Hamadaea flava: one gene and its partner. The protein of the gene in region 2 interacts with the protein of the main gene of each other region in a pairwise test. Links are inferred from orthologs where the notes say so. Each region holds a gene or a part of one and is shown on either strand. Other genes may lie near its edges.

The links. Proteins that work in one complex are often made in the same cells at the same time.
Region 1: the proteins of rsfS (region 2) and HDA40_RS33865 interact in binary tests that used the Escherichia coli proteins (3 or more experiments, as listed by UniProt). The link is inferred for Hamadaea flava from one-to-one orthologs.

What each region holds. Positions count from the first base shown.
Region 1 is NZ_JAMZDZ010000001.1:7,204,323-7,209,898, reverse strand. What follows is about bases 2,545-5,534. They hold HDA40_RS33865 (ATP-binding protein), read right to left. Parts: upstream 4,609-5,534; coding sequence 3,481-4,608; downstream 2,545-3,480. Other genes in these bases: HDA40_RS33860 (VWA domain-containing protein), read right to left, coding at 4,621-5,534; HDA40_RS33870 (DUF5682 family protein), read right to left, coding at 2,545-3,484. In the rest of the region: HDA40_RS33880 (hypothetical protein), read right to left, coding at 1-97; HDA40_RS33875 (universal stress protein), read left to right, coding at 180-677; more of HDA40_RS33870, read right to left, coding at 692-2,544; more of HDA40_RS33860, read right to left, coding at 5,535-5,576.
Region 2 is NZ_JAMZDZ010000001.1:6,328,982-6,336,655, forward strand. Bases 1,627-4,352 are described here. They hold rsfS (ribosome silencing factor), read left to right. Parts: upstream 1,627-2,659; coding sequence 2,660-3,046; downstream 3,047-4,352. Other genes in these bases: pepN (aminopeptidase N), read left to right, coding at 1,627-1,959; nadD (nicotinate-nucleotide adenylyltransferase), read left to right, coding at 1,956-2,543; HDA40_RS29650 (histidine phosphatase family protein), read left to right, coding at 3,043-3,666; HDA40_RS29655 (glycoside hydrolase family 3 protein), read right to left, coding at 3,748-4,352. In the rest of the region: more of pepN, read left to right, coding at 1-1,626; more of HDA40_RS29655, read right to left, coding at 4,353-5,244; HDA40_RS29660 (ROK family transcriptional regulator), read left to right, coding at 5,416-6,594; HDA40_RS29665 (ABC transporter permease subunit), read right to left, coding at 6,674-7,639; HDA40_RS29670 (ATP-binding cassette domain-containing protein), read right to left, coding at 7,636-7,674. UniProt on the Escherichia coli protein: Functions as a ribosomal silencing factor. Interacts with ribosomal protein uL14 (rplN), blocking formation of intersubunit bridge B8.

The sequences.
Region 1 (5,576 bases), 870 kb from region 2 along the record:
CGATGGTGGCCTGCGTCGGTTCGCCGGTCGCCCGGCTCGGCAGCGGCCCGGCGATCAGCAGCGCGATCGTGCCGAGAACGCTCAGCACTCGTCTCATGATGACTCCGTTTCCTTCTCGGTAGGTCATCCAGAGATGTGCGTGCGCCGCCGATTCTTACGCCGGAAGCCATAATGAGGGCGTGAGCGACGGGTGGCCCGAGCGGCTGATCGAGGAGTACGGGCCGGCGTGGCATCCAGGCCCCTTCGAACGAGGCACCGACGGCCCCCGCGTCATCGTCGCCGGCGTCGACGGATCGTCGACCGGCCTGCGCGCCGGGGCGTACGCCGGTGGCCTGGCCCGCCGACAGCGATCCCGCCTGGTCGTGGTCTACGTCGCCACCCCATCGGTGTGGACGGCGATGGCCGCCAGCGCCGCCGCGGCGCAGGAGCAGTTGTTCGACGACCAGATCCAGGAACTGCGTACGCAGATCCGGGACCGGGCCGCCGAGTTCGGCATCTCCACCACGTTCATGGTCCGCCGGGGCGACGCCTTCGCCGAGTTGCGCGACGCCGCCGTCGAACTGCGCGCCGACATGGTCGTGGTCGGCGCGTCCGAGCAGGCCGGACATCGGTTCATCGGGTCGGTCGCCGCCCGGCTCGTCCGAGCTGGGCGCTGGCCGGTGACCGTCGTTCCGTAGTCCGGCCTGCTCGATCAGACGCTGAGCAGTTCGGCCACCGCCTCCGTCGTCTCGCCGTACGCGCCGAGCAGGTCGGCGACCGGCGAACCGGCGTCCAGGACGCCCCACGAACCGGTGACGCCCAGCAGGCCGGCGACCGCGTCCGTCGGCTCGGGATGCTCGGCCAGCAGCCGCGCGACCGGTCCGCCGGAGACCACCACGCCCGCCGCAGCGGCCGGGGCGGCCGCGTCGGGCGACCACGGCGGCGTCCAGCTGTCCAGCTCCGGCAGACTGCCCGGGAAGGTCCGGCCGGCCTCCCGGACGAGGACCGGGACCAACTCCGGGGCCTGCTCCTTCAGCGTCTTGATGAGCTGCGGCAGCCACGGCAGCAGCACCGGGTCGGGCAGCTGCGCGAAGGCCTTCGACAACATCTCGACGACGAACGAGGTGAGCCCCGGCACCGGCACCAGCGCCTGGAGGAAACCGCTGACGTACTGCGGCATCGCGGGCAGCACCATCGGGTTGCCGAGCAGCTCGTCGACCCGCTCCCGCAACCGCGCCAGCGGCAGCAGACCCAGCTGATGGTGCGCCGCCCACAGCAGCGCCACCTTCGCCGGGGCCTCCGGGTGCGACTGCTGGACCGAGATCTCCAGCTGCGCCCGGTCACACCCCAGCGACAGGGCCAGGTTCTCCATCCCGAACAGGAAACCCAGCATCGCCGCGACCTGGCGTACGCCGGTCTCGTCCTCCACGAACGCCGTCGGCAGCAGCGTGCAGTAGTGGGCGTACCCGGTCTTGACGAAGTCCTCGCACCAGCCGGGCAGCCCGCCGCGCTCCCCCGACCGGTAGTACGCGAGCAGCCGGCGGATGCGCTGCAACACCTCCGGAGCCTCGTCGACCGTACGCTCGGCGGCCAGCAGTTCGACCGCCCGCGCGCCGAGTTCGTCGGTGAACCGGCGGCTGCGCAGGTAGAGCAGCGAGTCCTCGACCGCGGTCAAGGCGCCGGCCGCCGTCGCCGACGGCGCCCAGACCTCCCGCCGCAGCCGCTGCTCGAGCACCTGCTCGACGGTGATCCCCTCGTAGCCCAGCTCGATGAGATACCGCTGGCTGCGCCCGATCGCGAGGTCCCAGCTCTCCTGAATGGACTTCCGGCCCAGCGTCCGCTCGCCCATGATCGGGCGGACGACGTCGGGCGGCATCAGCCGCCGCAGCACCCACAGCAGATCCGAACACGGCACCAGTTCGGGCTGCGCCTTCAAGTCCAGCAGCGCCCGCTGGATGGTGCGCGCCTCCACGTTCACCTTGAGCGGTTCGAGCCGGTCGTAGACGTCGCGGGCCAACGGCGGCAACGCGTCGTAGCCGACCTGCCCGATCCGGTCGCCGCCGAGCATGATCTCGCAGAGCCGCCGGACGTCCCGGCGACCCGGCACGGCCTCCTTCTCGATGCAGGTCACCGCGGCGTCGGCGAAGTCGTACGGCGTCGGCCGGGCCCGGTTGCGCATCCCGGCCAGCAGGATCGACGTCTCGAACACCGCGATCGCGTCGGCCGTACTGGCCAGGTAGCCGTGCCGGCGGGCCAGCCGCACGATCTCCACCGACCAGCCCAGCAGCTCCGCCTCGTCCAGGCCGTCCAGCCGCGGCGGGCTGGCCAGGAACTTCGTGAGCTTGTCCGTCACCGGTTCGGCGACGGCCGCCGGCGGTGCCACCGTAGTCTTGGCGGCCGCCCGTTTGCGCGTACCCGTCTGGCCCTGGAGCTGGAACGGCTTGACGCCGGTCCGCGTGAGGGACTTGGCCCAGGTGGCGGCCGCGATCGAGACCGAGCCCGAGGCGAGCCCGAACTGGGCCTCGATCGCCGAGTGGCTGGACGGGATGAGCCCGTAGAGCCACTTGGTGGCCGACCGCGGGCTGATCTCCCAGTCCGAGCCCGTCAGCCCGAACTCCGGCACGTGACTGGCCGCGTGGAACGCGCCGCACACATACAGCGCCTGCGACGGGTCCACTCCGGACGAAGCGAGGTGCTCACGCATCCGCGTCCACATGTAGCGTTCGCGGTCCTCGTCCACGGTGACCCGGCTCGGGTCGCCCGGGGCCAGCCGCCGGAACAGACTGCCGATGAGGACCATGACCTGTCGATACGTCGCATGGTCCGCGCCGGTCGAACCGAGCGGCTGCTCGACGTACTGGTCCCACCACTCCGACCAGTGCCGCACCTTGCCGTGGTGCAGCAGGTACGCCTCCAGCTGGCCGAACCGGGGCCGCAGGTCGCCGATCTCCACGCCGACCGCGTCGCCGTGCAGATCCTTGCCCTCGGCGTCGTCCTCGGAGTCGGCGTCGCCGTCCTGCGTCGTCGTCTCCTCCGCCCGCGGCGACCACTGGAACACGTGGTCGGTCGACCGGTCCACACAGACCAGTTCGACCCCCGGCGTGTCCAGGGCGTACGCGATCGCCTGGTACTCGGCCGAGGCCTCGGTGATCGGCGCGACCACGCTCAGCGGCGACCAGTCCGGCGGGAAGCCGTCCACCTCGGAGGCGAACGCCTGCACCGCGACCGGCAGCTTGCAGTTGCGCAGCTCGTCCAGCAGCGGCCGCAGATCCTCGCACAGTTCGAGGTAGACGACCTGCGGTCGTTTCTCCCGCAGCCGGCGGGCCATCGCCAGCGCCGAGGCCGGCGAGTGATGGCAGACCGGGAAGATCTCCAGCGGCTCCCGCAACGCCCGGTCGACGTCGGTGACGATGCCGGCCAGGATGCCGTCGAGGTCGCCCGGGCCGCCCGCGAACTCCGCCGCCGCCTCCAGCAGCTGGTCCCTCAGGGGATCGAAGGCGGTCATGACAGGGTGGCGATCGCCTCACGGCCGCCGGCGAGGAACTCCGGCCACTCGCCGCCGTCGGCCTTGCTGCGCGGCTCCACCACGCCGTGCCAGTACTTGTTGAGGATGGCCAGATCCTCCGGGCTGCGCCGGGCCAGCGACCCGACCAGCGAACCGGCCAGCGTGTGCGCCTTCAGCTGGGCGTCGCCGAAGAACTGGCTGTGCAGGATGGCGTCCTCCAGCACGCCGATCTGCTCGGCGGTCGACAACGCCGACTCCAGCTTCTCGTCGTCGCTGGTCGCCGAGGCCGCCGCGGTACGCAGGTCGGCGAAGCTCTGCAGCAGGATGTCCAGCAGCGTCGGCGGCACGTCCAGCTCGATCTGGTGCCGCTTGAGCAGCTCGACGGTGCGGAAGCGGACGATCTCCGCCTCGCTCTTCTTGTTCGTCACCACCGGGATGCGCACGAAGTTGAAGCGCCGCTTGAGGGCCGACGACAGGTCGTTGACGCCCCGGTCCCGGCTGTTGGCGGTGGCGATGATGGAGAAGCCGGGCTTGGCGAAGACGATGTTGTCGTCGTCCAGCTCGGGGATCGACACGTACTTCTCCGACAGGATCGAGATCAGCGCGTCCTGCACATCGCTGGTCGACCGGGTCAGCTCCTCGAACCGGCCGACCACGCCCTGCTCCATGGCGGCCATGATGGGCGACGGGATCAGCGAGTCACGCGACTGGCCCCGCGCGATCACCATCGCGACGTTCCACGAGTACTTGATGTGGTCCTCGGTGGTGCCGGCGGTGCCCTGCACGACCAGCGTCGAGTTGCGGCAGATCGCCGCGGACAGCAGCTCGGCCAGCCAGCTCTTGCCGGTGCCCGGGTCGCCGATCAGCAACAGGCCCCGATCCGACGCCAGGGTGACGATGGCGCGCTCGACGAAACTGCGGTCGCCGAACCACTTCTGCGGGATCTCCCGGTCGATGCCGTCGGCCCGCTCCGAACCCAGCACGAACATCCGGACCATCCGCGGGCTCAGCCGCCAGGTGAAGGGCTTGGCACCGGTGTCGATCGACTCCAGGTAGTCCAGCTCCTCGGCGTACTTCACCTCGGCGGGAGCGCGCAGCAGGTTGACTGATTGTTCTTGAGTCATCAGCGTTTTCTCCTAAGCGAGGAAGTTCTTGAGCTCGGTGACGAGTTTGCGGATGTGCCCGGAGATCACCGGGGTGCCCTGATCCTTGAGCTTCTGCCGGAACCAGGGATTGACGCTGGCCTGGCCGCCGCTGTTGACCGAGCCGACCGGAATCAGCTTGGCCCCCGAGCGGTGCACGGCCTGCAGGCCGTTGAAGACAGCCTGGTCCTGCGACTCGTAGAAGTCGGAGATCCAGACGAGCACGGTGTTGCGCGGATCGGCGACCTTCGGCCGGGCCAGGTCCAGAGCGACCGTGCCGTCGGTGCCGCCGCCGAGGTTGGTGCGCAGCAACACCTCGAACGGGTCCTGCACCCACGGGGTCAGGTCCAGCGCCCGCGTGTCGTACGCGATCAGGTGCACGTCGACCTTGGGCAGCCCGGCGAAGATCGACGCCAGGATCGTGCAGTTGACCATGGCGTCGACCATGGACCCGGACTGGTCGACCACCACGATCAGGCGCGCCGGGGTGGTGCGCTTGGCGGTCTGCCGGTAGAACAGCTTGTCGACGTAGAGCCGCTCGTCCTCCGGGTTCCAGTTGGTCAGGTTCTTCCAGATCGTGCGTTCGAGGTCGAGGTTGCGGTACACCCGCTTCGGCGGCACCGACCGGTCCAGCGTCCCGGTGCTGGTCTGCTGTACCTGCGTACGCAGAACCTCGGCGACCTCGTCCACGAACCGCCGGATGAGCGCCTTGGCGTTGGCCAGCGCCACCCCGGACAGGTTGTCCTTGTCCCGCAGCAGCTGCTCGATCAGCGACATGCTCGGAGTCAGCTGCTTGGCCAGTTTCGGATCGGCCAGCACCTCCCGCAGCTGCATCCGCTTCACCAGGTCGCCTTCCACCCCGGCGAGCACCCCGGCCAGCTCACCGGCAGCGCCCGGCCGCGACCGCAGCTGCCCCGGCTCGCAGCCCATCGCCTTCTCGAACCAGCCCG
Region 2 (7,674 bases):
TGGGAGTTCGAGCAGACCAAGCCGGTCGGCACCTATCTGATCACCGTCATCGGCGGCCCGTACGCCGAGCTCCGCGACGAGCACGACGGCATCCCGCTCGCCCTGTACGCCCGCAAGTCGTACACGGAGGCGTTGGCGGAGAACGCGCCGGAGTTGTTCGAGCTGACCAAGCAGTGCCTCGACCGCTATCACGAGCTGTTCGGCATCCGGCTGCCGTTCGGCAAGTACGAGCAGGCTTTCGTCCCGGAGTTCACCTGGGGCGCGATGGAGTTCCCCGGCCTGGTGGTGTTCCGGGACGAGTACATCTACCGCGGCGCGGTCACCGACACCGAGCGGTCCCGGCGCGCGTCGATCGTCGCCCACGAGATGGCCCACATGTGGTTCGGCGACTTGGTGACGATGCGCTGGTGGGACGACATCTGGCTGAACGAGTCGTTCGCCACCTACATGGGCTACCGGGTCACCGCCGAGGCCACGCGCTACACCGACGCCTGGGCCGACTTCGCCAGCGAGCGCAAGATCTGGGGCTACGGCGCCGATCAGCGGCCGTCCACGCACCCGGTCGCCCCGGTGTTCGTCGCCGACACCGAGTCCGCGTTCGCCAATTTCGACGGCATCTCGTACGCCAAGGGCTGCGCCGCGCTCCGCCAACTGGTGGCGTGGTTGGGCGACGACGCGTTCTTCGCCGGGCTGCGGGCACATTTCGACAAGCACGCCTGGGGCAACGCCACCCTGGACGACCTGCTCGCGTCGCTGTCCGAGGCGTCCGGTCGCGACTTGTCCGGCTGGGCCGACAAGTGGCTGCGGTCGCCGCAGGTCAACACGTTGCGACCGGTGCTCACCGAGAACGGCTTCGCGGTGGAGCAGACCGCGCCGGCGGCGTACCCGACGCTTCGGCCGCATCGCATCGGCATCAGCTGGACCGAACCGGCCACCGGCGTACGGAAGCGGATCGAGACCGGTGTGGACGGTCCGGTGACCGAGGTCGCCGCGTTGCACGGCGTGACGATGGAAGACGTGCTGCTCAACGACGGTGACTTGACCTTCGCGAAGGTCAGGTTCGCCCGGGGCGCCGACCTCGCCCGCCTGCTCGGACAGCTGACGTCCCCGTTGGACCGGGCGGTCGTCTGGGGCGCGATCTGGGACGCCGTACGCGACGGCGAAGTCCCCGCGATGGACTTCCTCGACCTGATCCGCAGCTCGCTGGCGGCCGAGACGCACGTCGGCGTGGCCGAGCACATCCTCGGGTTCGCCCGGGGCATCGCGATCAGCCGGTTCCTCCCGGTCGGCCAGCGGGCGGCGGGGCAGGCGGCGGTGAACGACGCGTGCGAGGCGATCTTGGCGCAGGCCGCGCCGGGCGACAGCTTGCAGCTGGCGGCGTTCCGGACCTTGATCAGCGGTACGCCCGCCGAACCGGTCCGCGCCTGGCTCGCCGGCCGCGACCTGCCCGAGGGCTTGGCCGTCGACGACGAGGTGCGCTGGTCGATGCTGCTGCGGCTGGCCGTCCTCGGCGATCTGACCGAGGCCGAGCTGGACGCCGAGCAGTCCCGCGACGGGACCGCGCGGGGTGCGGTCGAAGCGGCTCGCTGTCGGGCCGCGCGGCCCGAGGCGGCGGCCAAGGCGACCGCGTTCGAGCAGATCGTCCGCGACCGTGAGCTGTCCAACCGGATGCTGGAGGCGATCGGCCAGGGCTTCTGGCGCGCCGAGCACTGGGAGCTGACCGACGAGTACGTCGAGCGGTACTTCACCGAGCTGCCCGCGTCGCAGGAATGGCGGTCCGGCTACCTGCTGGCGACCCTCGGCGGGGCGGCCTACCCGGTGACGGCGGCGTACGCCTCCACTGTGGAGCAAGCCGAGCGCATGCTCGCCCAGCCCGGCCTGAACACGCAGTTCGCGCGGGCGATCGCGGACTCCACCGACGACCTGCGCCGGGCGGTACGCCAACGGAACCTGCGATGAGCCGGCGTCGTATCGGCATCATGGGCGGGACGTTCGATCCCATCCACAACGGCCACCTCGTCGCCGCGAGCGAGGTGGCCGACCGGTTCGACCTGGACGAGGTCGTCTTCGTGCCGACCGGGAAGCCCTGGCAGAAGCCGGACAGCAAGGTCTCCGCGGCCGAGCACCGCTACCTCATGACGGTCATCGCGACCGCGTCGAACCCGCAGTTCACGGTCAGCCGGGTCGACCTCGATCGGGAGGGGCCGACCTACACCGTCGACACGCTGCGCGAACTCCGCGAGGTGTACGGCGCGCAGGCCGAGCTGTTCTTCATCACCGGCGCGGACGCGCTGGCGAAGATCCTTTCGTGGAAGGACGCCGATCAGCTCTTCGAGCTGGCTCACTTCGTCGGCGTCACCCGGCCGGGTTTCACCCTCAGCGACTCGCACCTGCCGTCGGAGGCGGTCACCCTCGTCCAGGTGCCCGCGCTGGCGATCTCGTCGAGCGACTGCCGCGCGCGGGTCGCCGCCGGGCAGCCGGTCTGGTATCTCGTGCCCGACGGTGTCGTGCAATACATCGCAAAACATCATTTGTACCGTTAAAAAGGACTGTATCCCCGCGCCGCCGGAGGGCGATAAGCGTCATATCTCGCGGGTGCGAAGGCCACCACCTGTGAGATCCTGGACGTCAGGGAAACGTCCCCGACGGAAGGAACCAGGTGCCAGCATCCGAGCGTGCTGTCGAGATGGCGCTGACCGCGGCTCAGGCCGCGGCGGACAAGAAGGCCGAAGACATCGTCCTGCTCGACGTGGCTGACCAGCTGATCATCACCGACGCCTTCGTTCTGGCGTCCGCGCCGAACGAGCGGCAGGTGCTCGCCATCGTCGACGCGATCGAGGAGAAGCTGCTGGAGCTGCCGGAGAAGGCCAAGCCGGTTCGGCGTGAAGGTGAGCGGTCGGGCCGCTGGGTGCTGCTCGACTACGTCGACATCGTGGTGCACGTCCAGCACTCCGAGGAGCGTGAGTTCTACGCGCTCGACCGGTTGTGGAAGGACTGCCCACGGATCGAGTTCGTCGATCGGGACCTGGCCGACAGCCCGTCATGACCAGCGCGGAGGGCCTGACGCCCGGCACCCGGATCATCCTCTGGCGGCACGGCAACACCGACTGGAACGCCGAGCACCGGGTGCAGGGCCAGACTGATGTGCCCCTCAACGACCTCGGCCGGGAGCAGGCGGCTCAGGCGGCGGCTCGGTTGGCCCCGCTGAAGCCGGATCTGCTCATCAGCAGCGACCTCCAGCGCGCCGCGCGTACGGCGGACGCGTTGGCCGAGCTGATCGAGATGCGGCCGGAACGAGACGCCCGCTTGCGGGAGCGTGGGTTCGGCTTGTGGGAGACGTTGCTGACGCCGGAGATCAAGGTGCGCTTCCCGGAGTCCCGGGCGCGGTGGGAGGCGGCCGACCCCGATCCGGGCGACGGCATCGAGCCCCTGTCCGACCTGGCCAAGCGGGTCGGCGAGGTGATCCGGGAGACGGCGGAACGCGTACCGGGCGGGTTGGCGGTGCTGACCACGCACGGCGGTTCGATCAAGTACGGCGTCGCCGCGTTCCTCGGATTGCCGGAGGAGTTCCTGCCGACCCTCGGCTCGATCGGCAACTGCCACTGGGTAGAGCTGCGTGTCGAGTCCAAGGGCCGCTGGCGGCTTCAGGCGTACAACGTGAATTAACCGCCGGGGAGGGCTTGCCCGAGCCGCCAGGAGTGCGATCAGTGGCCGGACTCCCCCCGTGAGAGTCCGGCCACCCGCGGGTCACGCGAGGCGCAGAGCTGCCGCCGCCGCGTGACCGTTGGCCCGGCTGGCCCCGAAGGTGTTCATGAACGCCTTCGCGCCCGCCGGCCGCCACTCCGCCGGCCAGCCCATCTCCACGACCACCGTGGGATGCGTGGCCGCGAGCGCCTCGGTGAGCCGGCGGGCCGGCTCGGTGCGGTGGATGTGCCGGCCCACGATCACGATCGGGCGGTCGCCCGCCTTCGCGATGAGCGCACCGGTCGAGGTCTCCGCCGCGTCCGTGGTGAGCTGCTCGGTGCCGCCCAGGTGCTGGGCCAGGCCCCACGGCACCGGCCCCTCGGCGATGCTGTAGCCCGCGACGAGCTGCACGACCAGCGGGTTCTCGACACCCTCGACCGAACCCTCGACGCGGATCGCCCGCGCAGCGGCCGCGTAGCCCAGGTCCGGCTCGATCTCGGTCGGGAACGCACCCTGCGTCCACGCCGCGAGCTGCGAGTTCCGCTCGGCGGCCTCGGTCAGGCGAGCCAGCGGCAGTTCGCCGCGCTCGACCGCTGTCGCGATCTCCGCGACGACCCGCTCGATCAGGTCCAGGTCCACGTCCGCGCCGATGCACAGCAGGTCGCTGCCCGCGTTCAGGGACAGCACCGCGGCCCGCTCGATGCCGCCGGCGGCCTGCGCCGCTCCGGCCATCTCCAGCGCGTCGGTCACTATCACGCCGGTGAAGCCGAATTCCGCCCGCAGGAGGTCGTGCAGCACGCGCCGGCTGAAGGTCGCGGGCAGATCGCCCGTCAGCACTGGTACGCGAATGTGCGCGGTCATGATGGACTTGACCCCGGCAGCGACCGCCGTCGCGAACGGAGGCAGTTCCCGTTCCCGCAGCACCTGCTCGCTGACGTCGACGGTCGGCAGCCCGAGGTGGGAGTCGCTGACCGTCGCGCCGTGTCCGGGGAAGTGCTTGGCGCAAGCGGCGACGCCGGTCGACTGAAGGCCGACGACGGCCGCGGCGGTGTGCGCGGCGACCTGCGTGGTGGCGGCGCCGAACGAGCGGGTGCCGATGACCGGGTTGTCGGTGGCGACGTTGACGTCGACGGTGGGCGCCAGGTTGAGGTTCACGCCGGCGGCCCGCAGATCCTGGCCGATCGCCTGGTAGATGCGGCTGGTGAGGCTGTAGTCGCCGATGAATCCCAGCGCGGCGTTGCCCGGGTACGGGCTGCCGCTGCGGTGGTAGAGCCGGGTGACGTCGCCACCCTCCTCGTCGAGGCTGATCAGAACGTCGGGGCGGGCCGCCCGCAGCTGCGAGGTGAGTCGGGCCAGCTGTTCGGGGGATTCGATGTTGTACCCGAACAGGCAGAATCCGGCCAGCCCTTCGGATACCAGGTCGACGGCCCATCGGGGGGCGGTGAGGGCTTCGGCGTCGAGCCGTCCGGCGCCGATGCCCACGCCCGATTCGGTCCGTCCACCGAAGGAGGGGAGCAGGGTCTGCAGGATGAGGCGCCGCAGCCCGGGGTCGATCGTCATCTCGTGTCCCACTGTTCGTCGTGTTCCGGGGTGGACCTCCGCCGGTGCGGCGGGGCCGTGTCGCTTGACCGGGGGGACGTCCCCACCTACTGAGACGTCGTACCCTAGCCGTTAGTGGTAAAGCATTGCCAATCTAATAAGAAACTTTACTAAACGCCAGAGGCTGCCGCCATGTCATCTGCTCGTCTCCCGGGAACCCCCCGTCTCCTGCGCGCTCTCAACGACCGAGCCGCACTCGAACTCTTGCTGGAGCATGGTCCCCTCACGCGTACCCAGCTCGGCGAACGCACCGGCCTGTCCAAGGTCACCGCATCCCAGCTGGTCGAACGCCTGGAGGAGCGCGGCCTGGTCCGGCGCGTCGGCGAGCAGGCCGGTGGGCGGGGTCCGAATGCCCAGCTCTACGCGGTGACACCGTCCAGTGCCTACGTCGTCGGCGTGGATGTCGGCCCGGACCACGTGGTCGCGGCCTGCGCCGACATCACAGGTTCGATAGTAGGCCGTGTCGAGCACTCCACTCGGGACACCGACGACCCCGTGGGCCTCGTGCACTCGGCCGTGCTGGAGGCGGCCGACCTCGGCGGCGCGGCGCTGAGCGACATCCGCCGGATCGTCCTCGGCACCCCCGGTCTGGTCGACCCGTCGACCGGCGACATCGCCTTCGCGTGGGACCTGCCGCGCTGGCATCGCGGTCTGCTCGCCAACCTGCGCGAGGACCTGATCCCCGACGTGTTCTTCGAGAACGACGTGAACCTGGCCGCCGTCACCGAGGCGCACGAAGGCGCCGCGCGCGGTGTCGGCGACTTCCTCCTCGTCTGGATCGACCGCGGCGTCGGCCTCGCCGTCATGCTCGGCGGGCGGCTGCACCGCGGCGCGACCGGTGCGGCGGGCGAGATCGGCTGGCTGCCCGTCCCCGGCGCGGACCTGCCTCGGGACGTCAGCAAGCGGGGGGCCAAGGGCGCGTTCCAGGCCATCGCCGGGGCCGACGCGGTGCTCGCCGTCGCGCGCGAGAACGGCTTCAAGGGACGTACGGCGGGCGAAGCGGTGCGGGCTGCCATCGCCGCCGGCACCAAGGGCGGTCCCGTCCTCGACGAGTTGGCCCGGCGACTGGCGCTCGGCGTCGCCTCCATCGGCGTCGTCCTCGACCCGTCGCTCGTCGTGCTCGCCGGCGAAGTCGGCCAGGCCGGCGGCACACCGCTCGCCGACCGGGTGCAGCACGAGGTCGCCGCGATCTCGGTGGTCTCGCCGCGCGTCGTCGTCTCCGAGGTCGGCGCCGAGCCGGTGCTGCGCGGGGCGCTGCTGACCGGCCTCGACGCCGTACGCGACCAGGTCTTCGGCTCCACCACCAACTAACGTTCCTTGCAGATCAGGGATGTGCGGCCTACCGGAGCCTCCGGAAGCCTGCACGTCCCTGATCTGCACCCGTAAAGGGCTAGGCGAGGTCGCGGCGGCGGAAGACGCCGAACGCGGTCGCCAGCACCACCGCGACGAGCGTCCCGAGCACAACCGCGCCCTGCCACCACTCGACGTGCCCGTACTCGTCGTACCTGATGTAGTACTGCAAGGAGCCGGTCATCCAGGTGCCGACGTAGGTCGACAGGAACCAGGGCTCCTGCGGCCGATAGCCGAGCACCTCCATGACCAGGCGCGCCCCGGCCTCCCAGACGACGGCGTACGCCGTGAGCAGGCCCAGGGCGGCGGCGGTGTGCCGGCCGACGGTGGCGACCCCGAAAGAGACCGCGGTGACCATCACGGCCAGCGCGACACCGCGAGCGACGAGGACGACGAGGTTGCCGACGAAGTCGGAGTCGATCCCGCCGACGTAGCCGGTCGCCTGGGCGATGCCGTAGAACGTCGCGACGTAGATCGCCGAGAACACGACCGAGAACAGGCCGACCGAGCCGAGCAGGACGGCCAGCTTCGCCCCGAGGACGCGTACGCGCTCCGGCCGCCACAGCAGCAGATTGGTCGCACCGCCGCTGGCCAGTTCGGCCCCGATGAAGGTGGCCCCGACGAGGAACCCGAACAACGCCAGGTACGCCGCCAGGAACCCGATCAGCGGCCGGATCGACGTCTTGAAGACGTAGGTGTCGTAGAGGAAGTCCTCGGGCTGTACGACGGTCAGCCGGCAGACGTTCGGGTACTTCGCCCGCTCGACGGCCGTCGAGTCGGGCGAATGCGCGGCCACGCACTCGTCGTAGAGCTGTCGGTGGATCTCGTTCTCGGAGTTGGCCTGCATGACCGCGCTCGCCCAGTCGGCGGCGGTCGGCTGGTGGCTGCCCGCCATGGTCACCGCGACGGTCACCCCGAACACGCCGATCATCACGGCCGTCAGGATCTGCACGAACCGCCGGGAGAACAGCCGTTGCAGCTCGGCCCGGAGCAGATTGCCCTTCACGCGACGACCTCCATCTCGCTGGACTGCACCCGCAC